Regions from separate parts of the Micromonospora sp. BRA006-A genome, predicted to be linked through region 2. Evidence: riboswitches for the same ligand, from Rfam matches in the RefSeq annotation. Region 2 holds a riboswitch; the other holds the start of a gene.

Region 1 (15,052 bases), 710 kb from region 2:
GGCATGCGCAAGGTCGACGTGTTCGTCAAGGGCCCCGGCTCCGGCCGGGAGACCGCCATCCGTTCGCTGCAGGCAGTGGGCCTCGAGGTCGGGCAGATCTCCGACGTCACGCCGCAGCCGCACAACGGGTGCCGTCCGCCGAAGCGTCGCCGGGTCTGAGAGGTTAGAGAGAGATGGCTCGTTACACCGGTGCTGACTGCCGCCGTTGCCGGCGGGAGAAGATGAAGCTGTTCCTCAAGGGCAGCAAGTGCGATGGTCCGAAGTGCCCGTTCGAGTCCCGGCCGTTCCCGCCCGGGCAGCACGGCCGCGGCCGCACGAAGGAGACGGAGTACCTGCTCCAGCTCCGTGAGAAGCAGAAGGCCCGTCGTGTCTACGGCGTGCTGGAGAAGCAGTTCCGCGGCTACTACGAAGAGGCCGTGAGCAAGGAAGCCAAGACCGGTGAGGTCCTGCTGCAGATCCTCGAGTCGCGGCTGGACAACGTGGTCTACCGGGCCGGCTACGCCAAGTCCCGGGACATGGCCCGTCAGCTGGTCAAGCACGGCCACTTCACGGTGAACGGCAAGAAGGTCGACATCCCGTCGTACCGCGTCAAGGAGCACGACATCGTCGAGGTGCGTGCCAAGAGCAAGGAGCTCACCCCGTTCCTCGTGGCGCAGGGTGAGGCCGGCTCGCGGACCGTTCCGGCGTGGCTGGAGGCGATCCCGAGCCAGCTGAAGATCCTCGTGCACTCGCTCCCGGCCCGCCAGGTGATCGACACCCAGGTCCAGGAGCAGCTGATCGTCGAGCTCTACTCCAAGTAAGGGCTCGTTGCGGTGGCCCGTCCTCCGGGGCGGGCCACCGGAACAGTTGTGTCGTGGGCGTCAAATAGCGGGCGCCCCGGAAGAGAAGAGAAAAGATGCTCATCAGCCAGCGACCGTCTCTCTCCGAAGAGTCGATCAACGAGACCCGCTCCCGGTTCACCATCGAGCCGCTGGAGCCCGGCTTCGGCTACACGCTGGGCAACTCGCTGCGGCGTACGCTGCTGTCCTCGATCCCGGGTGCGGCGGTCACCTCGATCAAGATCGACGGTGTGCTGCACGAGTTCACCACGATCCCCGGTGTCAAGGAGGACGTGGTCGAGCTCGTCATGAACATCAAGGAGCTGTGCGTCAGCTCCGAGCACGACGAGCCGGTCAGCATGTACCTGCGCAAGCAGGGCCCGGGCGACGTGACCGCCGGTGACATCCAGCCCCCGGCCGGTGTCTCGGTGCACAACCCGGACCTGAAGCTCGCCACCCTCAACGGCAAGGGCCGGCTCGACATGGAGCTGACCGTCGAGCGGGGTCGCGGCTACGTCACGGCGGCGCAGAACAAGCAGGCGGGCGCCGAGATCGGCCGGATCCCGGTCGACTCGATCTACTCGCCGGTGCTCAAGGTGACGTACCGGGTCGAGGCGACCCGTGTCGAGCAGCGGACCGACTTCGACCGGCTCATCATCGACGTCGAGACCAAGCCGTCGATGGGCCCGCGTACCGCGCTCGCCTCGGCCGGCTCGACGCTGGTGGAGCTGTTCGGGCTGGCCCGGGAGCTGGACGAGACCGCCGAGGGCATCGACATCGGGCCGTCCCCGCAGGACGCCCAGCTGGCGGCGGACCTGGCCCTGCCGATCGAGGAGCTGGACCTCACCGTCCGCTCCTACAACTGCCTCAAGCGCGAGGGCATCAACTCCGTTGGTGAGCTCATCGGGCGTACCGAGGCCGACCTCCTCGACATCCGCAACTTCGGTCAGAAGTCGATCGACGAGGTCAAGATGAAGCTCGCCGGGATGGGCCTGGGGCTGAAGGACTCGGCTCCGAACTTCGACCCGGCGCACGTCGTGGACGCCTTCGGCGAGGCGGACTACGACACCGACGACTACCGCGAGACCGAGCAGCTCTAGTCCGCGCTGCCGCCATACCTGAGGAGCACCAAGCATGCCCACGCCCACCAAGGGCCCCCGCCTCGGCGGCAGCCCCGCGCACGAGCGGCTGATGCTGGCCAACCTGGCCACCGCGCTGTTCCAGCACGGCAAGATCCAGACCACCGAGACGAAGGCCCGGCGGCTGCGTCCGCTGGCCGAGCAGCTCATCACCAAGGCCAAGCGCGGCGACCTCGCCTCGCGCCGCCGGGTGCTGGGCGTCGTCAAGGACAAGGACGTGGTCTACGCCCTGTTCGACCAGATCGCGCCCCGGTACGCCAACCGCAACGGTGGCTACACCCGGATCGTGAAGACCGGTCCGCGCAAGGGTGACGCCGCTCCGATGGCGATCATCGAGCTGGTGGAGGAGCTTCAGGTCGCCGAGCCGAAGGCGAACAAGAAGACCGCCGCCCGCAAGGCCGCGCAGCAGGACAAGGTCGAGGCCCTGGCCCCGGCCGAGGAGACCCCGCGCTCCAGCGCCGGTGACCAGGACGCCGAGGCGCCGGTCTCCGCGTCGGGTGACACCGCCGCCGCCCGTGAGGACAGCGACGAGGCCACCGAGAACGACAAGGCCTGACATCAGGCTCGACCGGGCCCGGCATCCCCTCGGGGGTGCCGGGCCCGTCGCCGTCGACAGGAGGTACGAGGTGGACGAGCGGACCCGGCTGCGGCTGGACGTCTCGTACGACGGCACCGACTTCTCCGGCTGGGCGCCCCAGCCGACCCGGCGCACCGTGGCCGGCGTACTCATGCAGACGCTGGACCTGGTGCTCGGCGCGGGCACGGCGACCGGCCTGACGGTGGCCGGGCGTACCGACGCCGGGGTGCACGCCACCGGCCAGGTCTGCCACCTCGACCTGCCGACTCCCGTGTGGCGGGAGCACGAGGGCCGGCTGCTGCGCCGGCTGGCCCGGCTCCTGCCGCCTGATGCCCGGGTACGCGCGATGACCGAGGTGCCCGCCGACTTCGACGCCCGGTTCTCGGCCACGTTCCGGCGTTACGAATACCGGGTCACCGACGCCCCGTGGGGTGCCGAGCCGCTGCGCCGCCGGGACACCCTGGCCTGGCCCAAGCCGCTGGACCTGGCGGCCCTGAACGCCGCCGCCGCAGGGCTGGTGGGCGAGCACGACTTCGCCGCGTACTGCCGGCGCAAGGAGAACGCCACCACGCTGCGCGAGGTGACCCGGCTGGACTGGCGGCGCGACCCGGACGGGATCCTTGTCGCCACCGTGCAGGCCGACGCGTTCTGCCAGAACATGGTGCGCAGCCTGGTCGGGGCGATGCTGGTGGCCGGCGACGGGCGGCGGCCGGTCCAGTGGCCGGCCGGCCTGCTGACCCGGCGTGAGCGCTCCAGCGAGGTGACAGTTGCGCCGGCGCACGGCCTCGCCCTGGTCGCTGTGGGCTACCCGGCCGACCCGGCCGAGTACGCCCGCCGGGCCGAGGCGACCCGCCGGTTGCGGGTGCCGGTGGCCGAGGGCTGAGCCCGGCTCAGTCCGTGCCCCGCTGACCGGCGCTGTCCCCGGCCGATTCGGCGTCGGGCTGCCCGGCCGTTCCGGCCGCTGCGCGACGGTCCAGCACACCCCGGTTGAGGTGCAGCTCGACCATGTCGTACATGATCTCGCGGGCGGTCGCGTCGTCGCTCGGGATGCGTTCCCCGTCGGCGCGGGTGACCAGGCAGAAGGCGACGTAGTGTCCGCGTACCTGCCAGGCGACCCGGGCCGCGGCCTTCTCCACCGCCTCGGTGTCGTCGCCGGCCGCCATGCCACGGAACCGTCCCTGGCGCGCGTCGAGCAGCGGCCGGATGCGGTCGCGTACGCGCTGGGCGGTGGCCACGTCGGTGAGGTTGAACAGACCGGCGGTGATCAGGTGGTCGCCGTCGGGGGAGCGGAGCGTGCCCCGCACGACCTGGTTGCAGCCGAGCCGGACCAGCAGGTCGGCGATCTCGCCGGTGGCCGCTACCTGGCACTTCGTGCTGGCCTGGGTCTTCAGCACCCGGTACGCGGGCTTCCCGTCGGTGACCACCAGATCCTTTGCCGGGAAGACCTCCTTGGCGGTGAGTGACGCCTGGTCGGTGTCCCGGGAGTCCAGGTCGGTGCCGCCGGACGGGGTGCTGGACTCGGTCGGCTGCGGGGTCGGCTGGCCGGCCGGGGGTGTGGCGGTGCGTTCGTCGAGCAGGGCCGCGACGGCGAGCCCGGTGAGCGAGAGCAGCAGCAGGACGGCGGCGCCGCCGACGAGTGTCTGCCAGAACCGGCCGCCGCGGCGTTCGGCGCGCCGGGTCCGGGGCAGCTCGGAGACGTCGGCGGCGCGCGTGGTGGGGCTGGCCGGGATCGGCACCGTGGGCCGGTTCACCGCCGCCGGTACGGGCGCGGGCATGGGCGGCGCGGGCTGCGGCACCGGGGACGGCTCCCGTGGTGGCGCGGGCCGTCCGGGGGTGGGTGCGGGGGCCGGTGGCGCGGGCATCGGGGCGCGGGCGTCGTCCGCCACCGCCTGCCCGCCGGGGTCGGCCTGCTCCGGCGCGCCGGCCGGCGGCAGCGCCGGTTGCGGGCGCGGCGGTGGGGGCAGTGACGGCGTGGGGAAGCGGGAGCGTGACGGACCCGCGGGCGGCGGCGTCGTGGCTGCGGGCCCGTTCGGGGCCGACCCGGGCTTCGGGTACTCCAGGAAGGCGTCCTCATCGGACTCGTACCGGTACACCATGTGGCATAGAGTAGGGCTGATTGTCCCTTTCAGGGGTAATATCGGGAAATTCTGGCGGAGTGGCGTCCGGCTCCGCCCGTGACACCGTCGCCGGAACCGCCCCGGCCCGGTGCGAGAATGCCTGCGTGACCGGCGACCACTACTTCACCGCTGAACCCTCGACCCCGGCCCGCCCGCGCGAGGTCGAGTTCACCGTCGCCGGGCGCGACTACACACTCGGCTCGGCCGGTGGCGTCTTCTCCGCCGACCGGCTCGACCCGGGCACCGCCGTGCTGCTGCGCAAGGCCGACCTGCCGGCCGCCGACGTCACCGGCGCGCTGCTCGACATCGGCTGCGGCTTCGGCCCGATCACCTGCGTCCTCGCCACTGTCGCGCCGAAGGCCACCGTCTGGGCCGTGGACGTCAACGAGCGCGCCCGCGCCCTCACCACCGACAACGCGGCGAGGGTCGGCGCCGCCGACCGGGTACGCGCCGTCGCGCCCGACGAACTGCCGGACGACGTCACCTTCGCCCAGATCTGGTCCAACCCGCCGATCCACATCGGCAAACCGGAACTGCACGGCCTGCTGCTGCGCTGGCTGCCCCGGCTCGCCCCGGACGGCGTGGCCTGGCTGGTCGTCGCCCGGCACCTCGGCGGCGACTCGCTGCACCGCTGGCTGGTCGAGCAGGGCTGGTCCGTCGAGCGGCACGCCAGCCAGAAGGGCTACCGGGTGCTGCGGGTCACCCGGTAATCCGGTGTCGTCCACCGACCCGGCTCGGGCAGGATGCCCGCGTGGGATACGTGGACGTGGCAGGAGTGAGGCACATCCTCCCGGACGGGCGTGAGCTGTTCAGCGACGTGTCGTTCCGGGTCGGCGAGGGTGCCAAGGTGGCGCTGGTCGGCCCGAACGGCGCCGGCAAGACCACGCTGCTGCGGATGGTCGCCGGTGACCTGCCGGTGAAGACCGGCGCGATCGCCCGCTCCGGTGGGCTGGGCGTGATGCGGCAGTTCATCGGCATGATCGGCGACGAGTCCACGCTCGCCGACCTCGCCCTGTCGCTGGCGCCGCCGGCGCTGCGCGACGCCGGGCGGCGGCTCGCCGAGACCGAGGCGGCCATGCGGGCGGCCGAGGTCCGCGGCAAGTACAGCTCCGCCGCCGCCAAGACCCAGCTCGCGTACGCCGAGGCGCTGGCCGCCTGGGGCGAGACCGGCGGGTACGACGCGGAGGTTCTCTTCGACACGGTCGCCACCATCGTGCTCGACCTGCCGTGGGACAGCGCCCGGGAACGGCCGGTCCGCACGCTCTCCGGCGGCCAGCAGAAACGCTTCGCGCTGGAACTGCTGCTGCGCGGCCCCGACGAGGTGCTGCTGCTCGACGAGCCGGACAACTTCCTCGACGTACCGGGCAAACGCTGGCTGGAGGCGCGCCTGCGCGAGTCGGGCAAGTCCGTGCTCTACGTCTCGCACGACCGGGAACTGCTGGCGCAGACCGCCGACCGCGTCGTCGCGGTGGAGGGCGGCAGCGCCTGGGTGCACCCGGGCGGCTTCGCGAGCTGGCACTCCGCGCGGGTAGCCCGGCACGCCCGCCTCGACGAGCTGCGCAAACGCTGGGACGAGGAACACCAGAAGCTGCGCGAGCTGATGCTGATGTACAAGCAGAAGGCCGCCTACAACGACGGGATGGCGTCCCGCTACCAGGCCGCGCAGACCCGGTTGCGTAAGTTCGAGGAGGCCGGGCCGCCGCCCGTACCCCCGAAGGACCAGGACATCCGGATGCGCCTGACCGGCGGGCGGACCGGCAAGCGCGCGGTGATCGCCGAGCAGTTGGAGCTGGACGGCCTGACGTACCCGTTCGACCTGGAACTCTGGTACGGCGACCGGGTCGCGGTGCTCGGCGCGAACGGCACCGGCAAGTCGCACTTCCTGCGCCTGCTGGCCCGCGGCGGCACCGACCCGGAACCGGGCAACACCCCCGTCGACGGCGCCGGCGCGCTCGCACCTGTCGCGCACGGCGGCGTGGTCCGGCTCGGCGCGCGGGTCCGGCCCGGGCACTTCTCGCAGACCCACGACCGGCCGGAGCTGATGGCGAAGACGCTCGTCGAGGTGCTGTGGCGCGGCGACGACCACCGCGCCGGCATGGACCGGCACGCGGCGATGGCGGCGCTGTCCCGGTACGAGCTCGCCGGTCAGGGCGACCAGCGGTTCGGCACGCTCTCCGGTGGGCAGCAGGCCCGCTTTCTGGTGCTGCTGCTGGAGCTGTCCGGGGCGACGCTGCTGCTGCTCGACGAGCCCACCGACAACCTCGACCTGGCCTCGGCCGAGGCGCTGGAGGCCGGGCTGACCGCGTTCGAGGGGACTGTGGTCGCTGTGACACACGACAGGTGGTTCACCCGTACCTTCGACCGGTTCGTGCTGTTCCGGGGCGACGGCGACGTGGTGGAGACGCCGGAGCCGGTCTGGGACGTGGGGTGATGATCGACCAGGAGCTGGCCGACCGGCTGTGCGCGGTGGACGGTGTGGTCGCGGTGGCGCTCGGCGGCAGCCGCGCCCGCGGCGACCACCGGCCCGACTCCGACTGGGACCTGGGCCTCTACTACCGGGGTACGCCGGACCTAGCCGGGCTGCGCGCGGTGGCCGCCTCGATCGCCGACGGGCCGGTGGACCTCACCGCACCGGGCGGCTGGGGACCGTGGGTCGACGGGGGCGGCTGGCTGCGTGTCGGCGGCGTCGCGGTGGACTGGATCTACCGCGACCTGGACCGGGTGCACCGGGTGTGGGCGGACTGCCGGGCCGGCCGCTACACGGTCGAGGCGCAGGCCGGGCACCCGCTCGGCTTCTACTCGCACGCATACGCCGGGGAGGTGGCGCTCGGGCGGGTGCTCGGCGACCCGACCGGTGAGCTGACCGCGCTGCGGGCCGAGACCGTCGACTACCCGCCCGCGCTCGGCGACGCGCTGGTCGCCGTCGGCTGGGAGACCGGTCTGCTGCTCGACGGCGCGGCGAAGGGCGCGGCAGGGGGCGACGCCGGCTACGTGGCGGGCTGCCTGTTCCGAGTGGTCGGCGTGCTGGTCCACGCGCTGCACGGCCGCGCCGGACGGTGGCTCGTCAACGAGAAGGGCATGATCGCCTCCGCCGGGCGCCTGCCCGGTGCGCCGCCGGACTTCGCCGAGCGGACGCAGGCGCTGCTGGGCGCGGTGGGGCGTACCCCGTCCGAACTGGCGGCGACGATCGCCGTCGCCCGGACGCTGGCCGCCGAGGTGTTGCCGCTGCCCGGATGACACCCGGGCAGCGGGCATAGGGTGGATCTCGTGAGTGAGATGACCTATCGCCGGCTGGGCGACTCCGGGCTCGTGGTGTCAGTGGTCGGTGTCGGCTGCAACAACTTCGGCCGCAAACTCGACCTCGACGGCACCCGGGCGGTGGTGGACGCCGCGCTCGACGCCGGGATCAACTTCTTCGACACCGCCGACATCTACGGCGAGCCGCAGGGCGCCTCCGAGGAACTGCTCGGCCAGGCGCTCAAGGGCCGCCGCGACGACGTGGTGGTGGCCACCAAGTTCGGCATGGACATGAACGGCGCGAACGGGCCGGACCACGGTGCCCGGGGCGCCCGCCGCTACATCGCCCGCGCGGTCGAGGCGTCGCTGCGCCGGCTCGGCACCGACCACATCGACCTGTACCAGATGCACGAGCCCGACCCGGGCACCCCGATCGACGAGACGCTCGCCGCGCTGGACGACCTGGTTACCGCCGGCAAGGTGCGCTACCTCGGCAACTCCAACTTCGCCGGCTGGCAGATCGCCGACGCCGACTGGACCGCATCGTCGCAGGGGCGTACCCGGTTCATCTCCGCGCAGAACCACTACTCGCTGGTGGAGCGCGGGGTGGAGGACGAGGTGATCCCCGCCTGCGAGCGGTTCGGCCTCGGCATGCTGCCGTTCTTCCCGCTCGCCAACGGGCTGCTCACCGGCAAGTACAAGCGCGGCGAGGCGCCCCCGGCGGGCAGCCGCCTGGCCGGTGGCGGCCGGTACGCCGAACGGCTGGCCGCCGCGCGCTGGGACGTCATCGAGGCGATCGAGGCGTACGCGGCCGAGCGCGGCGTCACCATGCTCCAGGTGGCCATCGGTGGCCTGGCCGCCCGTCCCGCAGTGACCTCCGTGATCGCCGGCGCCACGACTCCCGCCCAGGTGAGGTCGAACGCCGAGGCCGGGACGTGGCAGCCGTCCGACGAGGACCTGGACGCCCTCGACGCCATCCTCTGACTGTCCGCGCGGTGCAGGCGAGCCCGTCCGCGCGTCAGGCGTGCACTCGTGCGTCCGCCCCTCCCGCGCGTCGGCGTGGCTCGTGCGTCGGGCCTGCGTCTGCCTGGGCTTGCCCGCACGCGGAGGCACCCATGGCGTTCCACCCATCGTCAGCGCTGCCTCTGAGTGGAACGCCATGGGTGTCAAGAGGGCCTTGAGACACCCATGGCGTTCCACTCGTCGCCAGATTCCGCCGCGAGTGGAACGCCATGGGTGTCTGCGGGTGGTCTTCTGACGCCCGTGGTGTCTCGGGCGACCCTGGCGGGTGGCGGGTGGCGGGTGGCGGGCCCGGCTGGGTGGGCGGCGGGCGGCACGGCGGGCCGGGCGGCACGGCGGGTGGCGGGTGGCGTGCGGGCGCGGATCAGTGGTTTGCTGCGGTGGCGCGGCGTTCTGCCAGGGCCTGGCGCACCAGGGCGACTGTGGCGTCGGGGCGGCGTAGCACGTCGTCGGCGGTGAACCGCAGCACCACCCACCCGGCCGCGCGGAGCGCGTTCAGGCGTGCCACGTCCCGCCGGAAGTGCGCCCGCTCGCGGTGGTGGTCGCCGTCGTACTCGACCGCGAGGCGGAGCGCCGGCCAGGCCAGGTCCACCCGGGCCACGAAACGCCCGCCGGCGCGTACCTCGTGCTGAGCGGTGAGCGGGCCGAGGCCGGCGTCGAGCAGGAGCAGTCGCATCCGTGTCTCCATCGGGGACTCGCTCAGCGGCTCGGCCAGCGCCAGCACCTCCCGCAGTAGCGACAGACCTGGCCACCCTGCTCGGGCCGCTGCGAAGTCGCGCAGGCCCGGTAGCCGCACCAGCCGGCGGTGAAGTAGCGCGTCGACGGCGACGAGCGCCTCGACGCGGGTGCCGTGGCGGCCCAGGTCGAACGCGGTGCGCAGCGGGGTGGTGACCGGCAGCCCGCCGACGAGGGTGCGGTCCCGCGCCGCCAGCGGTGACCGGACCACGCGCAACCGCGGATGGGGGCGCAGCCGAGCAGCAGTCGGCAGCACCACGGTCACCGGCGCGTCGCGGGTGAGCACGTCCACGCCGAACAACCAGGCGGCGCTGCGCCCGGCAAGCACGGCATCCGGCGGCAGGCGCAACGACACCGCCTCGCACCACATCCCGTGGTCCCCGGCGCGGTATCCGTCCCGGTGCACGTACACGTCCGGCAGCAGGCGGATCCACGCCGGCCCGCGCAGCATCGTCCAGGTGAGCAGCCCATCGGAGACGGCACTGCTGCCCCGGAACGGCAGGACCGCCAGGCGGCGCGGAACGCGGGCGGGAACGGACATTCGGGCAGCGTGTCGTGATGGGACGGTCACCCGCTGTCCCGGTCCGCCATGTGAACGGTTCCTGGGAAAAACCTCACCCGGGCTTCCGTACGGGCGGGAGGCGTCGTACGGTAGGCCGCAAGTGACCCACGGGAGCCCGGTGCGGACCGGGCTGAGAGGGGGGCTGGGAGCCCCCGACCGTCGAACCTGATCCGGGTAATGCCGGCGCAGGGAGGAGCGTTGCCGTGCTGTCCCTGGGACGACTGCATCTCATCACCGACACCCGGCCGGGGCGTGACCCGCTCGCCGTACTGCGTGCCGCCCTGCCCGTCGCGGGCGTCGACCTCGTCGTGCAGGTGCGCGTGGAGGACGACGCCACCGACCGGGAGGCGTACGAGCTGGCGTGCCGGGTGGCCGAGGCGTGCCGGCCGTACGGAGCACAGTGCCTGGTCAATGACCGGCTGCACGTGGCGCTCGCGGTGGACGCCGCCGGGGGCCACGTCGGCGCGGACGACCTGCCGGTCGCCGCCGCCCGCCGGGTACTCGGCCCGGACGCCGTGCTCGGCGCGACCGCCCGCGAGCCGGCCGGCGCCCGCGCGGCGGTGGATGCGGGCGCGAGCTACCTGGGCGTGGGCCCGTGCCACGCCACCACCACCAAGCCCGGCCTGCCGGATCCGATCGGCCCTGACGGGGTGCGGGCTGTCGCCGAGGCGGTGACCGTGCCGGTGATCGCGATCGGCGGGGTGACCGCCGCGAGCGTGCCGGCGTTGCGGGCGGCCGGGGCGTACGGGGTGGCGGTGGTCGGCGCGCTCAGCCTGGCCGCCGATCCCGCGCACGCCACCGCTGAGCTGCTGCGGGCCCTGACGTGTTAAAAGGGGGCCCTTCCTCTACCGGAGGCGTTAATAGGGGGCCCTTCCTTACCGACGTGGCGGTGGTGGGGGGCGGGCCGATCGGGTGGGCGATCGCGTGGCGGTGCGCGCAGCGCGGACTGCGCGTGGTGGTGCACGACGACCGGCCCGGGTCGGGCGCCTCGTCGGTGGCCGCCGGGATGCTGTCGCCGGTCGCCGAGGCGTACTTCGGTGAGCACGAGCTGACCGCCCTGCTCGTCGAGTCCGCCGCGCGCTGGCCCGGCTTCGCGGCCGAGCTGACCGGGGCGAGCGGCGTCGACCTCGGCTACCGCGCCGAGGGCACGCTCGTCGTCGGGCTCACCGCCGACGACCTGGCCGAGGCGGGGCGGCTGTGGTCGTACCAGCAGGGGTTGGGACTGCCGATCACGCCGTTGCGTCCCTCGGAGCTGCGCGACCGCGAACCGGCGTTGGCGCCGCGCGTGCGCGGCGGCGCTGTCGCGCCCGGCGACCACCAGGTCGACCCGCGGCGGCTGGTCGCCGCGTTGCGCACCGCTGCGGAACGCGCCGGCGTGGAGCTGCACCCGGCCCGCGTCGGCGCGCTGTCCGAGGTGGACGCGAGGTTCACTGTGGTCGCGGCCGGATGCGGCGCGGCGACGCTGACCGGCCTGCCGGTCCGCCCGGTCAAGGGCCAGGTGCTGCGGCTGCGCGCGCCGGGTGGCGGTCCGCCGGGCTTCCGGCACGTGATCCGGGGGTACGCGGACAGCGAGCCGGTCTACCTGGTGCCGCGGGACAGCGGTGAGGTAGTGGTCGGGGCGACTGTGGAGGAGCGCGCGGACACCGCTGTCACCGCCGGTGGCGTGCTGACACTGCTGCGCGCCGCCGCCGAGCTGGTGCCGGAACTCGTCGAGTACGAGCTGGTGGAAGCAGTCGCCGGGCTGCGCCCCGGTACGCCCGACAACGCGCCGATCATCGGGCCGCTGCCCGGGCGGCAGGGCGTGCTCGCGGCGACCGGGCACCACCGGCACGGCATCGTGCTCACCCCGGTCACCGCCGACCTGGTCACCGAGCTGATCGTCACCGGCGAGCCGGATCCCGCGCTCGCCCCCTTCACCCCGGACCGCTTCGGGAAGGAACGCACGTGGAACTGATCGTCAACGGCACCGGCCGGACGCTGCCCGAGGGCGTCACCGTCGCCGAGGTGGTCCGCACCGTCACCGACCGGGAGCGCGGGCTCGCGGTGGCGGTGAACGGCGAGGTGGTGCCGCGCGGCGGCTGGTCGGCGAGCGTCCTGCGCGACGGCGACCGGGTCGAGGTGCTCAGCGCCACCCAGGGCGGGTGAACGGCATGTCCACGCTGGAGATCGGCGGGGTCACGTTCGGCTCCCGGCTCATCCTCGGCACCGGTGGCGCGGCCAACCTGCACGTGCTGGAACAGGCGATCCGGGCCTCCGGCACCGAGCTGGTGACGCTGGCGCTGCGCCGGGTGGACACCACGCCCGGCGGGTCGGGCGGCCTGCTCGACCTGGTGGAGCGGTGCGGCGTACGGCTGCTGCCGAACACGGCCGGCTGCCGCACCGCGGTGGAGGCGGTGAAGACGGCGCACCTGGCCCGGGAGGCGTTCGACACGGACTGGGTGAAGCTGGAGGTGATCGGCGACGAGCGCACGCTCCTGCCCGACGGGGTGGAGCTGCTGCGCGCCGCCGAGGAACTGGTGGCCGACGGGTTCACCGTGCTGCCGTACACCTCGGACGATCCGGTGCTGGCCCGGCGGCTGGCCGACGTGGGCTGCGCGGCGGTGATGCCGGCCGGGTCGCCGATCGGTTCCGGGCTGGGCATCGGCAACCCGCACCACATCCGGCTGATCCGGTCGGCGGTGAACGTGCCGGTGGTGCTGGATGCGGGCATCGGCACCGCCTCGGATGCGGCGCTGGCGATGGAGCTGGGCTGCGACGCGGTGCTGCTGGCGAGCGCTGTGACCCGGGCCGCCGACCCGGTGGCGATGGCCACGGCGATGCGGTACGCGGTCGAGGCCGGCCGCCTGGCGTACGGCGCGGGCCGCATCACCCGCCGCTTCCACGCCTTGCCGTCCACCCCGGACGAGGGACGGCCCGACCTGTGACCGCCGTACGCGTTGCGGATCCTGGTACGGAGGCGCCCCAGCAGGGGCGGACGCGTACCGAGATCCAGGGCCGCCCGAGTGGGCTCGTGCTGCTCACCGATCGGCGCGTCGCTCGGGGGGCGCTCGTCGACGTCGTGGCGGGTGCTGTGGGTGGGGGAGTGCGCTGGGTGGTGCTGCGGGAGAAGGATCTGCCGCGCGCCGAGCGCCTCGCGCTCGCCGCCGACCTGCGCGCGATCCTCGCCGAGGCAGGCGGCACGCTGATCGTCGCCGGACCCGATCCGCTCGACGGGGACGCGGTGCACCTGCCCGCCGCCGGCCCGTACCCGCCGCCCGCCGTCGGACTCGTCGGCCGCTCCTGCCACGACACCGCCGAACTGGCCCGGCTCACCACCGAGCACTACGCCACGCTGTCCCCGGTCTACGAGACAAGAACAAAGCCCGGCTACGGCCCGCCGTTGGGACCGGCCGGACTCGCCGCGCTGGTGAAAGCCAGCCCGGTCCCGGTGCTCGCACTGGGCGGCATCGAAACCCCGGCCCAGGTCCACGCATGCGTCGAGGCAGGCGCAACAGGAGTGGCAGTCCTGGGAGCAATCATGCGCGCCCAGAACCCCACCGAAACCGCCACCACGCTGGGCAGCGCCTTCCAGGAGGCGGCCACCAGTGTGGCGCGCACCCACCCCGCGCGATCCGACGAAGGCCCGCACGAGAAGGGCTGCGGCCGACCGTGACCACGCAGGGATCAAGCCTGACCGCCCGGAGTGGGCACGGTCGGCCGCAGCCCTCAACCGCAACCACCGGTGGAGGAAAGCAGTGACGCCGAAAACAGTTCTCAGCATCGCCGGCTCCGACTCCGGAGCAGGGGCGGGCATCCAGGCCGACCTCAAGACGTTCGCCGCGCTCGGGGCGTACGGCACGAGCGTGCTCACCGCAGTCACCGCGCAGAGCACCAGGGGTGTCGACGCCGTCCTGCCGCTGCCCCCGCAGACGGTGCGCGACCAGATGGACAGTGTGCTCGGCGACTTCGACGTGCGCGCTGTGAAGACCGGGATGCTCGGCACCCCGGCGGTCGCCGACGCGGTGGCCGAGGCGGCCCGGGCCGGGCGGCTGCCACACCTGGTCGTCGACCCGGTACTGGTCGCCACGAGCGGGCACCGGCTCGGCGTGGTGGAGGCGGTCGAGCGGCTGCTGCCGTACGCGGAGGTGGCGACACCGAACTGCGCGGAGGCCGCGGCCCTCACCGGAGGCCCGGTGGGCACGGTCGAGGAGATGGTGGCGGCGGCCGAGGCGCTGGCGGCGCGCGGACCGGCGTTCGTGGTGGTGACCGGCGGCGACGTGGACGCCGATGGCGAGTCGGTGGACGTGCTCGCCGGCGGCGGAACTACGCGCCTGCTGCGCGCGCCCCGGGTGGACACCCGGCACAACCACGGCACCGGCTGTTCGTTCTCGGCCGCCGTCGCGGTCCGGCTCGCCGCGGGCGACGCGGTGCCGGTCGCGGTGGCCGCCGCCAAGGAGTACGTCACCCGCGCGCTGACCGGCGCGCGGACCTGGGAGCTGGGCGCGGGACGCGGCCCGCTGGACCACTTCGGCTGGTCCGCATGAGCGACAGGGAGGCTGTCATGCAGGCACGTCGCAAGGTGTACGTGGAAGGGTCACGCCCGGACATCCGGGTGCCGTTCGCCGAGGTGACGCTGACCGGGGACAACCCTCCGGTACGGCTCTACGACACCTCCGGTCCCGGCTCCGACCCCGACGTGGGGCTGCCCGCGCTGCGCGGACCGTGGATCGCCGAGCGCGGTGACGTCGCACCGGTACGCGGGGCCGGCACGCCGCTGGCGGGTGTGGACGGGAAGCGACCGACGCAGCTCGCATACGCCCGCGCCGGGATCGTCACACCGGAGATGGAGTTCGTGGCGGTCCGGGAGT
Region 2 (15,052 bases):
TCCACGAACGGCCGGCCGGTGGCCGCGTCGGTGTGGCCGAGCACGTCGGCGGTGATCTCGATGAGGAACGACCCCAGCTCGCCGCCGTTCCACTCCCGGAAGATCTCCGCGATCTCCGCCGGGCTCGCCGACAGACCGGCCCGCAACAGGTCGTACGCCTCGGCGATGAGCTGCATGTCGGCGTACTCGATGCCGTTGTGCACCATCTTCACGAAGTGGCCCGCGCCGTCCGGCCCGATGTGCCGGCAGCAGGGCTCACCGTCCACCTGCGCGGCGATCCTCTCGAAGATCGGCCCCAGCTTGCGGTACGACTCGGCCGACCCGCCGGGCATGATGCTCGGGCCGAGCAGTGCGCCCTCCTCACCGCCGGAGACACCGGTGCCGACGAAGTGCAGCCCGTGCGCGCGCAGCGCCTCCTCCCGGCGGCGGGTGTCGGCGAAGTGCGCGTTGCCGCAGTCGACGACGATGTCGCCCTCCTCCAGCAGCGGGATCAGCTCGTCGATCACCGCGTCGGTGGGCGCGCCGGCCTTCACCATCACGATCACCGCGCGGGGCCGCTCCAGCGAGCCGACGAAGTCCGCGAGCGACTCCGAGGGCACGAACGTGCCCTCGCCGCCGTGCTCAGCGACCAGGCTGCGGGTACGTTCCGGCGACCGGTTGTGCACCGCCACGGCGAAGCCGTTGCGGGCCAGGTTCCGGGCCAGGTTGCGGCCCATCACCGCCAGACCGGTGACCCCGATCTGCGCCGTCGCCTGCTCTGCCATGCGTACCGCCACCTCTCGATCGTGCTGCCGTGCTGCGACCGTATCGCGGTCGCCGGGGGAGCGGGCGGAGACGTCGACAGGGCGTGATCGGCGCGTGGCAGTGCGTCTCGCGTGGGCGCGTTCGCGTTCTCTCCCGGTAAATCGGGTGCGGGTCTCCGGGCGGCGGGATAGCGTTGCCGCATGCGTAAGTGACGCCCCACCTCCGAGCCCGGTCCACCGCCGCCAGTGCCGTGGACCCGTCCTGCTCCGGGCGTCCGCATTCCTTCCCCGCCACCGTCGGTCGCGGTGTCTGTCGTGATCGGAACGCATCGGAGCCCCTCGCTCGGCGCGTCCCGGTCGGCGCGCCCGCACGACAGGAGGCCCGCGAATGCCCGCGAAGCGCAATCCGAAGAAGTCCCGCAAGCAGTCCGTGCCGCAGGTGATCCCGCCGAAGCTCGACGCGCTCACCGTGGCGCCGCCCACGGTGGCGCTCCCGACGGAGCCGCTGTCGCCCACCGTGTCTCTGGAGGCGGTGCCGTCCACCGCGACCGCGTCGGCGGTGCCGCCCACCGCGACCGCGTCGGCGGTGCCGTCCACCGCGACCGCGTCGACGGTGCCGCCCGCCATTGGCGCGGGGGTGTCCGCCGTGGCTGCGGGGTCGGTGGCGCTCCCGGAGGCGCCGGTTGTGCCCGGCGCGTCGGCGACGCCGCCGAGATCGGGCCCGCCGGCAGGGCGGCAGGCCCGGTTCAGTGGCCGTAGCCAGCGCGCCGGCCAGACCCGGTTCTACGCCTTCCGCCGAAGCTGACGGACAGACCCGTCCCAGCCGGTCGCTCACCCGGGCAGACCCTCATCCCGGGCCTGCCCGGGTCCGGCGCCTCCTACCCGGCCTCGCCACTCACCCCGCAGAGATCTTGGAAGATTTCGGCCCCCATAGGGGCCATTTCGTACCAAGATCTCGCCCGGTCGTGGTTGATCATGAGGTTGGCGGCGACAAAACGGGCAACCGGTGCCGTCAACTTCATGATCAACGGGGCGAGGGTGGGCGGGGTGAGGGTGGGGCGGGGACCGGGCTCGGGGTCAGCCGATCAAGGGGCGGAAGGTGCCCAGGGCGATGCTTGTGGCCAGGGCCCCGCTCGCCAGCAGCGCGGCGCCCGCCACGAGCAGGGCGTCGGCCCGGGTGAAGCGCTGCGGGCGGGCCACGGTGCGCGGCGTAGCCGCGTCGAAGCCCCGCGCGTCCATCGCCACCGCCAGCCGGGTACCCCGCCGGATCGCGCCCACCAGCAGCGTGAACGCGGTGGACGCGAACAGCCGCAGCTTCGCCGCCGGGTTGCGGCCCGCGTCCACGCCGCGGGCCCGGCGGGCCATGCTGATCATCCGCCACTCCTGTTCCAGCAGCGGCACCATCCGGAACGCGGCGAGCGCCCCGATGGCGAACCGGGCGGGCGTCTTCGCGTTCTGGATCAACGCGTCGGCCAGGTCGGTCGGGTCGGTGGTAGCGAACACGACGATGCCGGGCAGCGCCACGGCCAGCATCCGCAGCACCAGGCCCAGCGCGGTGACGAGGACGCCCTCGGTGACCAGGACCGGACCGGCCTCGAGCAGCACCCGGCCGGAGCGGTCGGCCGCGAAGAGCACAAGCGTGACGAGGATGCCGACGGCACCGGCGAGCAGTGGCCAGGCCCGGCGGGCCAGCACCCGGTAGCGGACCCCGAACAGCGGCAGCACCGCGAGTTCGACGGCGATGGCGATGGCCGGGGCCACCGGGTCGAGCGTCGCCACCAGGATGAGCGTGAAGACCACAGCGGCGGCCAGCTTCGCCACCGGGTTGCGCCGGGCCAGCGGTGCGCCGGGTGCGGCGACCGGTTCGAGGCCGATCACGCGACCACTCCGTCGGGGGAGCGGTGCAGGGTGAGCTTCCGGTCGGCCAGCGCGGCGACGAAGTCCTCGTCGTGGGTCACCGTGACCACACCGTGCCCGGCGTCGCGCAGCTCGGCGAGCAGGTCGACCAGCTCCAGCCAGGTCCGCCGGTCCTGGCCGAACGTGGGTTCGTCGCAGATCAGCAGGCGGGGCGCGGTGGCCAGGGCCGTCGCCACGCTCAGCCGCCGCGCCTCCCCACCCGAGAGGGTGTACGGGTTGGCGCCCGCCAGCCGGTCCAGTCGCAACCGGTGCAACAGCTCGTCGACGGTGGCGGTCACCGCCGGCTCGGGCCGGCCGGTGCGGCGCGGGCCGAGCGCCAGCTCGTCGCGCACAGTGGCGGTGACGAACTGGTGCTCCGGGTCCTGGAACACCGAACCGATCCGGCGGACCAGCGCGGGTGCCCGCCAGCGGTGCGGGGGAGTGCGCGCGTCCCGCCCGGCGAGTTCCGCCGACGCGGTGACGGTGCCCGTGCCGGGTTTCAGCAGGCCGCCCAGGAGCAGCGCCAGTGTGGACTTCCCGGCCCCGTTGGGGCCGAGGACGGCGAGCGCCTCGCCGGCGCGTACCCGAAGATCGGTGGGTTTCAGCCGGGGTGGCAGGCCGAGCCGCTCCGCGGTGAGCAGCGCGTCGCCGGGCGGCGTGGTGGCGTGGCGGGGTGGCGCGACGTGGCCGGGTACCCACACCCCGGCGGCGGCCAGCGCGTCGCCGTGCGCGGCGAAGACCGCGTCGGGTGGCCCGTCGGCGCGGATCCCGCCGCCGGGTTCCAGCACCACGACGCGGTCGACCAGCGGCAGCGCCTCGGTGACCCGGTGCTCGACCATGACCATCGTGGTGCCCGGGTCGAGCGCGTTGGCGACGGCCCGGCGGATCAGGGTGGCACCGGCCGGGTCGAGATTGGCGGTGGGCTCGTCGAGCAGGAGCAGCCCGGGGCGCAGCGCGAGCGTGCCGGCCAGCGCCAGCCGCTGCTGCTCGCCGCCGCTGAGCGCGGCGGTGGGGCGGTCCCTGTCGTACGGGAAGCCGACCCGGTGCAGCGCCTCGTCGACGCGGGGCCAGATCTCCCCGGCGGGTACGCCACGGTTCTCCAGCCCGAACGCCACGTCGTCGCCGGAGCGGGCCATGACGAGCTGGGTCTGCGGGTCCTGGAAGACGATGCCGACGCGCTCGCGGGCCTTGCGCGGGTCCAGCCCGTCGATCTCGACGGTGCCCTCCTGCTCGCCGGAATCCTCCGGCAGCAGCCCGGCCAGCGCGGCCAGCAACGTGCTCTTGCCGGCCCCGGAGGGTCCGAGCAGCAGCACCCGCTCGCCGCTCTCCACGCGCAGATCCACCCCGCGCAGAGCCCAGCGTTTCCGTCCCCCGTGCCGCCACCCGAACCCCCGCAGCACCACCCCGCTCACCGCCCACCCACCCCCTCTTCTCCGTCGATCATGAGGTTGACGGCGATGACGGGTGCCGAAACGGCCGCCAACTTCATGATCGACACGATGGAGGCGTCAGACCAGGGCTCGGTCGCGGCCGGCGGGGAAGCGGTCCAGGACGCCGGTGTTCGCCAGCGCGCGGGTGAGGACGTGCGCGCCGAGACCGGCGACGATCGTGGCGCTGACGATCGTGATCAGCGCGTACGGGAGGCGGTAGGAGGCGAAGTCGAACGCCTTGTTCCAGTAGACGAAGTCGAAGATCGCCGCGCCGAGACCGGTCAGCGCACCGGCCAGCACCGCCACCGGCAGTCGGAACGAGCGGTACCGGAACGCGGCGAAGGCCAGCTCGGCGCCGATGCCCTGCATCAGGCCCTGAAGGATCACGATGCTCGCCCACTGGCTGCCCAGCAGGGCGGAGATGATCGCGGCGACCGTCTCGCAGTACAGGGCGGCGCCCGGCTTGCGGATGATCAGGCCGGCGAGCACCGCCGGGATCAGCCACACGCCGTAGAGCACGGCCTGCGCCGGCGGGAAGAACGCGAACGCCGCGTCGGTGGCGCTCCAGAGCAGGCCCCAGGCCCAGAAGACGACGCCGAAGGCGACGGCGATGACCGAGGCGACGACGATGTCGACGGTACGCCAGCGGTTGCTGTCGGTGTGGTTCACGGTTGGCTCCCAGTTCGTCGAGGTGAACCAGGAGAAGACGCACGCCGCGCCCGGTGGTCACCGGACGGCGACGCGGCTGGAGGTCGACCGAACTCCCTGCGCTGGCATTACCCAGATCAGGTTCGAGGGTCTGCGGGCACCGGCCCGCACTCTCAGCGCTGTGCGCTCCCCTGTCGGATGTGAAGTTGTCTCGTCGCAGACGCTAGCACCGACCACGGCCCGGGGCCCAGCAGGGCGAGTGTCGGTATGGTGGCGATCATGCTGGTGGATGCGCGGGGACTGACGTTCGAGGTACGCGCCGGTGGCCCCGAGGACGGTGACCCGGTCCTGCTGCTGCACGGCTTCCCGCAGCACTCCGGCGAGTGGGACGCGGTCACGCCCGCGCTGCACGCCGCCGGGCTGCGCACGTACGCGCTCGACCAGCGCGGCTACTCGCCCGGCGCGCGTCCGGCGGACGTCGGGGCGTACCGGATTCCGGAGCTGGTGGCCGACGCGGCGGCCGTGCTGGACGCGCTCGGGGTGACTCGCGCCCACGTGGTGGGCCACGACTGGGGCGCGATCGTGGCGTGGGGCCTGGCGGCGGCGCACCCGGACCGGGTGCGGACGCTGACCGCGGTGTCGGTGCCGCATCCGGCGGCGATGGGCCACGCGCTCGCCACCGACCCCCGGCAGAAGGTCAAGTCCGCCTACATCGCGTTGTTCCGCAAGCCCGGTACGGCGGAGAAGGTGCTGCTGGCGTGGAACGGCGCCACGCTGCGCAAGCTGCTGAGCGGCGTGGGCGACGCAGGTACGGTGGCGCGCTACGCCGAGCCGATGCGTGAGCCGGGCGCGTTGACGGCGGCGCTGAACTGGTATCGCGCGATGACCGGGGCGGACATGAAGGCGGTCGCCCCGGTCGGGGTGCCCACGACGTTCGTCTGGAGCGACAAGGACGTGGCGATCGGCCGGACCGCAGCGCAGGCGTGCGCCGCGCGCGTCACCGGTGACTACCGGTTCGTGGAGCTGTCCGGCGTCAGCCACTGGATCCCGGACGAGGCGCCCGGCCCGCTGGCCGAGGCGATCCTCGCCCGGTGCACAGGAACGGAGGAGGCATGACGGTGAGCGCCGAGGCGTACCTGGCGGTGGTGACCGAGACGATCGGCCGGGTCGCCGCCGAGCAGCGGCGCAACGTGGCCGACGCGGCCGACCTGATCGCGGCGGCGCTGCGCGCCGACGGTGTGGTGCACGCGTTCGGCACCGGGCACTCCGAGGCGCTGGCCATGGAGATCGCCGGCCGGGCCGGCGGGCTGGTGCCCACCAACCGGATCGCGCTGCGTGACCTGGTGCTGATCGGCGGCGACCCGGCCGACGTGCTCGGCCCGAAACTGGAACGCGACCCGGCGGTGGCGCACCGCCTCTACGAGCTGGCGCCGATCCGGCCGCAGGACGTGTTCGTGCTGGCCTCGAACTCGGGCGTGAACGGCGCGATGGTCGAGTTCGCGTCCATCGTGAAGGAACGCGGGCACGGGCTGGTGGCGATCACCTCGGCGCAGCACTCGGCCCGGATGACCTCGCGGCACCCGTCCGGCCGCAAGCTCGCCGACTTCGCCGACGTGGTGCTGGACAACGGAGCCCCGTACGGCGACGCCACGCTGCCGCTGCCGGGTGGCGGCGCGGTCGGCGCGGTCTCCTCGATCACCGCGGCGTTGCTCGCCCAGCAGATCGTCGCCGAGGTGGTGGCCCGGCTGGTCGCGGCGGGGGAGCGCCCGCCGGTCTACCTGTCCGCGAACATCACCGGCGGCGACGAGCACAACGCCGAGCTGGAGGCACGGTACGCGGGCCGGATCCGCCGCGGTTCCTGAACCGGTTTCGTGATCACCCGTACGGGGCACAGGCGGTCCTGCCGGTGGGCGTTCACCCGCCGGCTGTGCCGTCTCCCGGGGAGGTCCGCGAGTGTCGAAGGAATCCGAGAAGCAGCGCTGGCAGCGCAACTTCGCCGACCTGTTGCAGGAGCTGCGGGTCGCGCAGACCGGCGTGCAGATCCTCTTCGCCTTTCTGCTGACGCTGCCGTTCAGCGCCGGGTTCGACCGGACCACGGAGTTCCAGCGCGACATCTACATCGTGGCGCTGCTGTCCGCCGCCGCGGCCACCGCGATGATCATTTCCCCGGTCGCGTTCCACCGGGCGCTGTTCCGGCAGGGACGCAAGCCGGAACTGGTCCGGTTCGCCCACCGGATGGCCACCGGCGGCCTGTTCTTCATGCTGATCGCGATGGTCAGCTCGGTCCTGCTGATCACCGACTTCGTGCTGGACCGGCCGATCGCGTTCCTGCTCAGCGGGCTCACCGGCCTGTGGTTCCTGATCTTCTGGGCGATCCTGCCGTTCAGCCGCCGCAACTGGGGTGAGGACGACATCGACGACGAGGACGACGACCCGCAGACGCTCACCGGCGACTGACCGTCCGCCAAATCGGACGTGCACGCGGCGCTACCCCTGGGTAACACCCGGGGGTAGCGTCGTTTTCGTCGCACGCGTCGACGCAGCCGGACCGACGAGGAGGCAGCCGTGACCACGACACAGAACAGCCGGCCCGAGTCACCAGACGGCGCGGGGCCGCTGCCCACCGAGGCGGGCCAGGTGTCCGAGAAGGAGGCCCGCCAGGTCGCCGAGGCGGCCCGCGAGTCGGCCTGGGACCGGCCCAGCTTCGGCAAGGAACTGTTCCTCGGCCGGTTCCGGCTCGACCTGATCGACCCGTGGCCCCGCCCCGACCCGGCCGAGGTGGCCCGCGCGGACGAGTTCCTCGGCGCGCTGCGCGCGTACCTCACGTCCGAGGTGGACGGTGAGGCGATCGAGCGGGACGCGCGCATCCCCGACGAGGTGTTCCACGGCCTGGCCGGGCTCGGCACGTTCGGCATGAAGATCGACCGGAAGTACGGCGGGCTCGGGCTGAGCAACCTGCACTACTGCCGGGCGCTGATGCTCGTCGGCTCGGTGAACCCGGCGGTCAGCGCGCTGCTCTCCGCGCACCAGTCGATCGGCGTGCCGCAGCCGCTGAAGATGTTCGGCACGCCCGAGCAGAAGGACCGGTTCCTGCCCCGGCTCGCCGCCGGTGAGGTCTCCGCGTTCCTGCTCACCGAACCGGACGTCGGCTCCGACCCGGCCCGGCTCGCCACCACCGCCGAGCCGACGGCGGACGGCACCGGCTACCGGCTCAACGGGGTGAAGCTCTGGGCCACGAACGGCACGCTCGCCACGCTGCTCGTGGTGATGGCGCGGGTGCCGGCCGGCGAGGGGCGGCGCGGCGGCATCACCGCGTTCGTGGTGGAGGGCGACAGCGACGGCATCACCGTGGAGCGGCGCAACTCCTTCGTCGGGCTGCGCGGCCTGGAGAACAGCCTCACCCGGTTCCACGACGTGTTCGTGCCGAAGGAGAACGTGATCGGCGGTGAGGGCAAGGGCCTGAAGATCGCGTTGACCACGTTGAACACCGGCCGGCTCTCGCTCCCGGCCATGTGTGTGGGCGCCGGCAAGTGGGCGCTCAACGTGGCCCGCGAGTGGGCGGCGGACCGGGTCCAGTGGGGCCGCCCGGTGGGCGAGCACGAGGCGGTGGCGAAGAAGCTGTCCTTCATCGCCGCCACCACGTACGGCATGGAGTCGATGCTCGACCTGTCCTGCATGCTCGCCGACGACGACCGCAACGACATCCGGATCGAGGCGGCGCTGGTCAAGCTCTACGCCAGCGAGATGGCCTGGCGGATCGCCGACGAGCTGATCCAGATCCGCGGCGGCCGCGGCTACGAGACGGCCGACTCGCTCGCCGCTCGCGGGGAACGGCCGGCCGCCGTCGAGCAGCTCCTGCGCGACCTGCGGATCAACCGGATCTTCGAGGGCTCCACCGAGATCATGCACCTGCTGATCGCCCGCGAGGCGGTCGACGCGCACCTGTCCGTCGCCGGCGACATCATCGATCCCGACGCGGGGCTGGGCCGCAAGGCCAAGGCGGGGGCGCGGGCCGGCGCCTTCTACGCGAAGTGGCTGCCCACGCTCGCCGTCGGCAAGGGGCAGACGCCCGGGGCGTACCAGGAGTTCGGGCCGCTGGCCGGGCACCTGCGCCACGTCGAGCGGACCTCCCGCAAGCTGGCCCGGTCGACGTTCTACGCGATGTCCCGCTGGCAGGGGAAGATGGAGCGCAAGCAGGCGTTCCTCGGCCGGGTGGTGGACGTCGGCGCGGAGCTGTTCGCGATGAGCGCGGTCTGCGTCCGGGCCTACGCCGAGCGGGACGCGCACCCGGAGAACGTCGAGCTGGCCGACCTGTTCTGCCGTCAGGCGCGGCTGCGTGTCGACGAGCTGTTCACCGGGCTGTGGTCGAACACCGACTCGGTGGACGTGGCCGCCGCCAAGCGGATCGTCGCCGGCCGGTACGCCTCGGTGGAGGAGGGCGTCGTCACCCCGCCCGCCGACCTGCCTTGGGTGGCCCGCTGGGAACCGGGGCCGTCCACCGAGCAGGACGTCCGCCGTCGCATCCCGCCGGCCGGCTGACCGGACCGCCCCGGCGGCCGTCCGCCCGGACGGCCGCCGCGGCGGTCAGCGCGCGATCGCCCAGGCCAGGACGCCGGCCAGGATCAGGCCGTTGAGACCGGCCAGCACCAGGTACGCCGACGGCGGGATCTTGCGGCCCTTGCGGACGAAACTCACCAGCACGGCCGCGTACGCCAGCAGCAACACGGCGACGACGATCAGGAAGTACAGCACCGGCACACCTTACCGGCCGCCGCGCAGCCCCAGTTCGCGCAGCTCCAGCGCGGCGAGCGCGTCGACTGTCGCGTCGTCGCCGCGCCGCCACGACTCGGCGACGTCGGGCGCGATCCGGGTCAGCTTCGACAGCGGCTGACCCGCAAGCGCGCGCAGCGCCAGCAGATCCCGGCCGGCCGGGACGCCGGCCAGGGCCTTGGCCGCGCCGGCCCGGCGCATCCAGCGCAGGCGCAGCGGCAGCCAGCCGAACAGCACCAGGCCCAGCGGGAACACCAGCACCGCGACGGTCAGCCCGAGCGCGAGCTGCCCGACCAGCTCCTGCTGATCGCGGCCCGCCTCGGCGACCGCGCGGGCGGCGTCGGCGGCGCGGGTGAACGGCGCGGTCAGCTCGTCGCCGACGATCGGCACCCGGCCGACCTTGCCGCCGGCGTCGGCCAGGTTGTCGGCGAGACCACCGCCGGCCCCCTCCAGCTTCTGCCCGGGTACGGCGAGCTTCTCGACCACGTCGTGCAGCCACAGCGCGAAGCGGATCGCCGCGTACACCCAGACGACCACGAGCAGGTCGGTGAGGAACTGGCGGACAGCGGTGGGAAAACGGTCGGCGTAGATCTTCACGCCGGACAGCGTCCCACGGCGCGGGCGCGTCGGCACCTGGCCGATTTCCCGCTCAGTGCGACCCTTCACCGGCGTGACTGACGGCGTCCGCCACGATGTGCGCGACGTGGTCGTCGACCAGCGCGTACGCGATCTCCCGGCCGCGCCGCGACCCGCGCACCACCCCGGCGCCGCGCAGCACCCGCAGGTGCTGGGAGACCAGCGGCTGCGGCGCGCCGAGCTTCTCGACCAGCTCGTGCACGCAGCGTTCGCCCTCGGCCAGCTCGCTGACGATCGCGAGCCGGATCGGGGCCGAGAGCGCGCGCAGCAGGTCACCCGCACCCTCGAAGGCGTCGTACCCGTTCGTGCCGGTCACCCTGTAACGGTAACCAATCCCAGCTGCGCCGGCGGGCAGGGCCTCACCGCAGCAGCACCTCGTGCTCGACCGGCTCGGGCGGCGGCGTGGCCCGGTCGGCCCGCACCCGCCGCCGTAGCGCCCGCGCACCGGCCGCCGCGAGCGCGACCAGCAGGAACGAGCCGATCGCCACGAGCACCACCGACGCGCCGGGTGCGGTGTCGGCGGTGGCGGCCACCCAGACCCCGGTGCCGGCGGCGAACAGGCCCAGCGCCATGGCCGCCGTCATGGTGGAGCGGAAGCCCCGGGTCACCTGCTGCGCGGTCGCCACCGGCACCACCATCAGCGCGCTGATCAGCAGCACCCCGACCGCCCGCATCGCGATGGTCACCGTGACCGCGGTACCGACCGCGATGACCAGGTTCAGCGTCCGCACCGGCAGGCCGGACACCCGGGCGTACTCCTCGTCGTGGCACACCGCGAACAACGCCGGACGCAGCACCAGCATGGTCACCAGCAGCACCGCGCCGAGCACGCCGATGGTGATCAGGTCGGTGCGGGAGGTGGTGGTCAGCGACCCGAACAGGTACGCGTTGAGCGATCCGCTGCTGGCGTCGGAGAGTCCGACCAGCATCACACCGCCGGCGATGCCGCCGTAGAACAGCAGCGCCAGCGCCAGGTCACCGGAGGTGCGCCCGTACGCGCGGACCAGCTCGATCACCACCGCGCCGAGCGTCGCGGCGATCACCGCCACCAGCACGGGGGAGCGGTTGAGCAGCAGTCCCGCGCCGACGCCGGTGAGCGCCACGTGCCCGAGCCCGTCGCCGATCAACGCCAGCCGCCGCTGCACCAGGTAGATGCCGAGCGCCGGGGCGGCCAGCCCGATGATCAACGCGCCGACCAGGGCGCGGAGCATGAAGTCGTACTGGAAGAGATCCATCTCAGATGCCTGTCCAGAGCCGGGCGGGCTCCTCGTCGCAGTGCGGGTGCACGTGCTCGTGGTCCGGGTCGGCGTGGTGGCCGGCCGGTTCGGGCACCGCGCCGTCGTGGGCGATCCCGCCCTGGTGCACCACCACGGCCCGGCTGATCAGCGGGCGCAGCGGGCCCAGCTCGTGCGCGACGAGCAGCACCGTGCCGCCGCCGTCGCGGAACGCGCGCAGCGCCCCGGCGAACGCCTCCTGGCTGGCCGCGTCCACCCCGGCGGTCGGCTCGTCGAGCACCAGCAGCTCCGGACCGCCGGCCAGCGCGCGGGCGATCAGGGTGCGCTGCTGCTGGCCGCCGGAGAGCGTGGACACCGGGTCGCCGGCCCGGCCGGCGAGCCCGACCGCGTCCAGCGCCGCCGCCACCGCCTCCCGGTCCGCCCGCCCGGCCGGACGCAGTACGCCCCGGCGGGCCAGCCGCCCGGACGCCACCACCTCGCGCACGGTGGCGGGCACTCCGCTGCCCGCGCCGAGCCGCTGCGGCACGTACCCGATGCGGTGCCACTGCCGGAAGCGGCGCTGCGGCGTGCCGAACAGGGCGACCGACCCGGCGCCGAGCGGCACCAGGCCGAGCGCGGCGCGTACGAGCGTCGACTTGCCGGAGCCGTTGGCGCCGAGCACGGCGACCACCTCTGAAGCGGTCACTGTCAGCGAGACGTCACGCAGCACCGGGCGGCCGTCGTAGCCGACTGTGGCGTGCGCGATCTCGATCACGGGTGAGGTCATGAGCAGTCCAGGGCGGTTCGCAGGGTCTGCAGGTTGGTGCGCATCGCGGAGAGGTAGTCGCCGTCGGCGGGCGGGCCCTCCAGCGGGTCCAGGACCGCCGTCTTCGCCCCGACCTCACGCGCGATCGTCTCGGCGACCTTCGGGCTGACGAGCGTCTCGAAGAAGATCGTGCCGGCCTGGTGCTCCCGGGCCTCCTCGGCGACCTCGGCGAGGCGCTTCGGGGACGGCTCGGACTCCGGGGTGAGCCCGCTGATGCCGATCTGCTCCAGCCGGTAGCGCTCGGTCAGGTAGCCGAACGCGGTGTGGCTGGTGACGATCTCCCGGCGCTGGCAGGTGCGCAGGCCGTCGGCGTACTCGGTGTCGAGCTTCGTCAGCTCGGCGCGCAGCGCGGCGGCGCGGGCGGTGTAGTCGGCGGCGTGGTCCGGGTCGGCCTTGCCGAGGCGCTCGGCGAGCTTGTCGCCGATGGTGGCCAGCCGGGTCGGGTCGAGCCAGACGTGCGGATCCTTGCCGCCGCCCTCCTCGGCGTGCCCGGCCTCGCCCTCGCCCTCGTGGTCGTGGTCGTGCCCACCGGCGGCGGCGTCCCGCAGCGGCGTGACGCCCGCCACGTCGAACGCGCGGTCGCCGCCGTTCTGCTCCACCGCCTCGTCCACCGCCGGCTGGAAGCCGCTGAGGTAGACGACCACGTCGGCGTCGACGATCTGGCCGACCTGCCGCGGGTTGAGTTCCAGGTCGTGCGGCTCGGCGCCGGGCTTGGTCAGGTTGCTGACCGCGACCGTGTCGCCGCCGATCCGCTCGGCCAGGAACTGGAGCGGGTAGAACGCGGCCACCACGTCGACCCTGCCCGGCTCGCTCGCGCCGCCTGTACCGTCCGCGCAGGCGGTCAGGCCGGCGGCGGCGAGCAGGGCGGTGGTTGCGGCGGTCAGGATGCGGCGAGGTGCACGAACGGTCATGGGCTCAACTGTCCGCGACAACGAAAACTATTGTCAAAAACGCATGATTGCATGTCAGCGCAGGTCAGCTCGGCTTCCCGGGTCAGCCCACCATGAGCTTCGCCAGCGCCACCGCGATCAACAAGGTCAGCATCACCAGCCGGAGCATCCGGGTCGCCGGGGCCTGCACCGGCCAGGTGACCGACATCAGCCAGACCAGCCCGCCGGCCAGCACGAGCAGCAGGACGCCACCCGCCGGGCCGGGCGCGAACAGGCCGACAAGCACCAGGGCCAGCGCGGCCAGGAACACCGCCGTCGGGTTGAGCCGCGCCAACCGGGACAGCACGGGACTCTGCGTACGCTGCATGCCACAAACTCTACGAGGAGGAACCCCGTGCTGGTCACCAACCGCTTCGTGGTGGAAGCCGAAACGGTGGACGAGTTCACCCGTGCGGCGCACGCCGCGCTGGCCGCGCTCGCCGCCCGCCCCGGCTACCTGCGCGGTGAACTGCTGCGGGCGCTCGACGACCCGGCCCACTGGCTCCTGGTCACCGAGTGGGAGTCGGTCGGTGCGTACCGCCGGGCGCTCGGCGGATTCGACGTCAAGGTCACCGCCGTGCCGCTGCTCGCCCGATCGGTGGACGAGCCGTCCGCGTACGAGACGCTCGCCGGCGCCGCCCCGGAGGGGGAGATCGTCGTCGTCGCCAGCGATCGTGCCGCAGGCCCGTACCGCTGAGTGCCGGGGCACTACCCTGGCGCGTATGACCGCTCCCGGACCGGCCGCGCCACCCCCGTCGTCAGTTCCGCCCGCGCCGCCGGCGGACCCCGGGGTGCCCACGCCGCCGCAGGGACCCGGCGCCGCGCCGCCGTTCGCCGCCCCGCCCACCGAGGGCGGGCGGACCCGGCTCTGGCTCGGCCTCGGCGCGGGCGCGCTCGCAGTGCTGATCTGCTGCGGTGGGGGCGGCGCGGCGGTGGTCGGCCTGGCCGTGAGCAACGCCCAGGCGATCGGCGAGCAGGGCCGGGCCGTCACGAACGACTACTACCAGGCGCTCGTGGCCCGGGAGTGGTCCAAGGCGTACGACACGCTCTGCGACGACATCCGGCGACGCGAACCCCGGCGGGAGTTCGAGCGGCGGGTGGCCACCGAGCCGCAGATCTCCGGCTACCGGGTCGGCGAGGTCGACCTCAACACGCTCACCGTCCCGGTGGACGTCACGCTCGCCGGCGGCCGCCGGGAGGCGCAGACCGTGACGCTGGCGCCGGACCAGCAGACGGGCGGCGTGGAGGTCTGCGGGGTGAGCTGACCGGCCCCCGGTATTCTGCTGGGCTCGGGACGGACACGGTCGTACCGTTGTCCCGAACAGCCCGGTTCCATCCATCTCAACCGCGCCGACCGCCAGCCGGCGTAGGAGGAAACATGCCAGCCGACCGTATCGACGCCGTCACCAGCCTCGCCAAGCGCCGGGGCTTCGTCTTTCCCTCCAGCGAGATCTACGGGGGCACCCGGTCGGCGTGGGACTACGGTCCGCTCGGCGTCGAGCTGAAGGAGAACGTCCGCCGGCAGTGGTGGCGGACCATGGTGCAGCAGCGCGACGACGTCGTCGGCCTCGACTCGGCGGTCATCCTGGCCCGCAAGGTCTGGGAGGCCAGCGGCCACATCGCCGAGTTCGTCGACCCGCTCACCGAGTGCCAGTCCTGCCACAAGCGGTTCCGGGCCGACCACCTGGAAGAGGCGTACGAGGCCAAGCACGGCAAGCCGCTGACCTCGCTGACGGAGCTGAACTGCCCCAACTGCGGCAACAAGGGCACCTTCACCGAGCCGAAGATGTTCAACGGCCTGATGAAGACCTACCTGGGCCCGGTGGAGAGCGACGAGGGCATGCACTACCTGCGCCCGGAGACCGCCCAGGGCATCTTCGTCAACTACAAGAACGTGGAGACGGTCGCCCGCAAGAAGCCGCCGTTCGGCATCGCGCAGACCGGCAAGTCGTTCCGCAAC

The links. A riboswitch is a leader RNA that binds a small molecule or an ion and turns the genes downstream of it on or off. The one in region 2 is predicted to bind thiamine pyrophosphate.
Region 1: it holds a riboswitch for thiamine pyrophosphate, as region 2 does, so the genes downstream of both, thiE (thiamine phosphate synthase) here and NMK34_RS23610 (ECF transporter S component) in region 2, are expected to answer to the same signal.

The regions. Positions count from the first base shown of each region.
Region 1 covers NZ_JANCLW010000001.1:5,914,680-5,929,731, reverse strand. Annotated here, with positions in the region: gene rpsK (30S ribosomal protein S11) at 1-159, shown strand, start outside; gene rpsD (30S ribosomal protein S4) at 174-800, shown strand; gene NMK34_RS26980 (DNA-directed RNA polymerase subunit alpha) at 896-1,918, shown strand; gene rplQ (50S ribosomal protein L17) at 1,953-2,513, shown strand; gene truA (tRNA pseudouridine(38-40) synthase TruA) at 2,584-3,417, shown strand; gene NMK34_RS26965 (hypothetical protein) at 3,425-4,630, opposite strand; gene NMK34_RS26960 (class I SAM-dependent methyltransferase) at 4,756-5,361, shown strand; gene NMK34_RS26955 (ABC-F family ATP-binding cassette domain-containing protein) at 5,403-7,082, shown strand; gene NMK34_RS26950 (nucleotidyltransferase domain-containing protein) at 7,082-7,888, shown strand; gene NMK34_RS26945 (aldo/keto reductase) at 7,910-8,872, shown strand; gene NMK34_RS26940 (DUF559 domain-containing protein) at 9,273-10,184, opposite strand; TPP riboswitch at 10,303-10,414, shown strand; gene thiE (thiamine phosphate synthase) at 10,409-11,035, shown strand; gene thiO (glycine oxidase ThiO) at 11,029-12,159, shown strand; gene thiS (sulfur carrier protein ThiS) at 12,150-12,350, shown strand; gene NMK34_RS26920 (thiazole synthase) at 12,356-13,129, shown strand; gene NMK34_RS26915 (thiamine phosphate synthase) at 13,192-13,857, shown strand; gene thiD (bifunctional hydroxymethylpyrimidine kinase/phosphomethylpyrimidine kinase) at 13,940-14,728, shown strand; gene thiC (phosphomethylpyrimidine synthase ThiC) at 14,746-15,052, shown strand, end outside.
Region 2 covers NZ_JANCLW010000001.1:5,201,591-5,216,642, reverse strand. Annotated here, with positions in the region: gene gndA (NADP-dependent phosphogluconate dehydrogenase) at 1-764, opposite strand, end outside; gene NMK34_RS23625 (hypothetical protein) at 1,132-1,548, shown strand; gene NMK34_RS23620 (energy-coupling factor transporter transmembrane component T) at 1,821-2,621, opposite strand; gene NMK34_RS23615 (ABC transporter ATP-binding protein) at 2,618-4,051, opposite strand; gene NMK34_RS23610 (ECF transporter S component) at 4,148-4,738, opposite strand; TPP riboswitch at 4,814-4,920, opposite strand; gene NMK34_RS23605 (alpha/beta hydrolase) at 4,997-5,833, shown strand; gene NMK34_RS23600 (SIS domain-containing protein) at 5,830-6,579, shown strand; gene NMK34_RS23595 (DUF6328 family protein) at 6,671-7,174, shown strand; gene NMK34_RS23590 (acyl-CoA dehydrogenase family protein) at 7,283-9,256, shown strand; gene NMK34_RS23585 (hypothetical protein) at 9,302-9,469, opposite strand; gene NMK34_RS23580 (hypothetical protein) at 9,479-10,084, opposite strand; gene NMK34_RS23575 (ArsR/SmtB family transcription factor) at 10,137-10,439, opposite strand; gene NMK34_RS23570 (metal ABC transporter permease) at 10,483-11,358, opposite strand; gene NMK34_RS23565 (metal ABC transporter ATP-binding protein) at 11,360-12,124, opposite strand; gene NMK34_RS23560 (metal ABC transporter substrate-binding protein) at 12,121-13,074, opposite strand; gene NMK34_RS23555 (DUF6703 family protein) at 13,157-13,420, opposite strand; gene NMK34_RS23550 (antibiotic biosynthesis monooxygenase family protein) at 13,448-13,789, shown strand; gene NMK34_RS23545 (hypothetical protein) at 13,884-14,357, shown strand; gene NMK34_RS23540 (glycine--tRNA ligase) at 14,471-15,052, shown strand, end outside.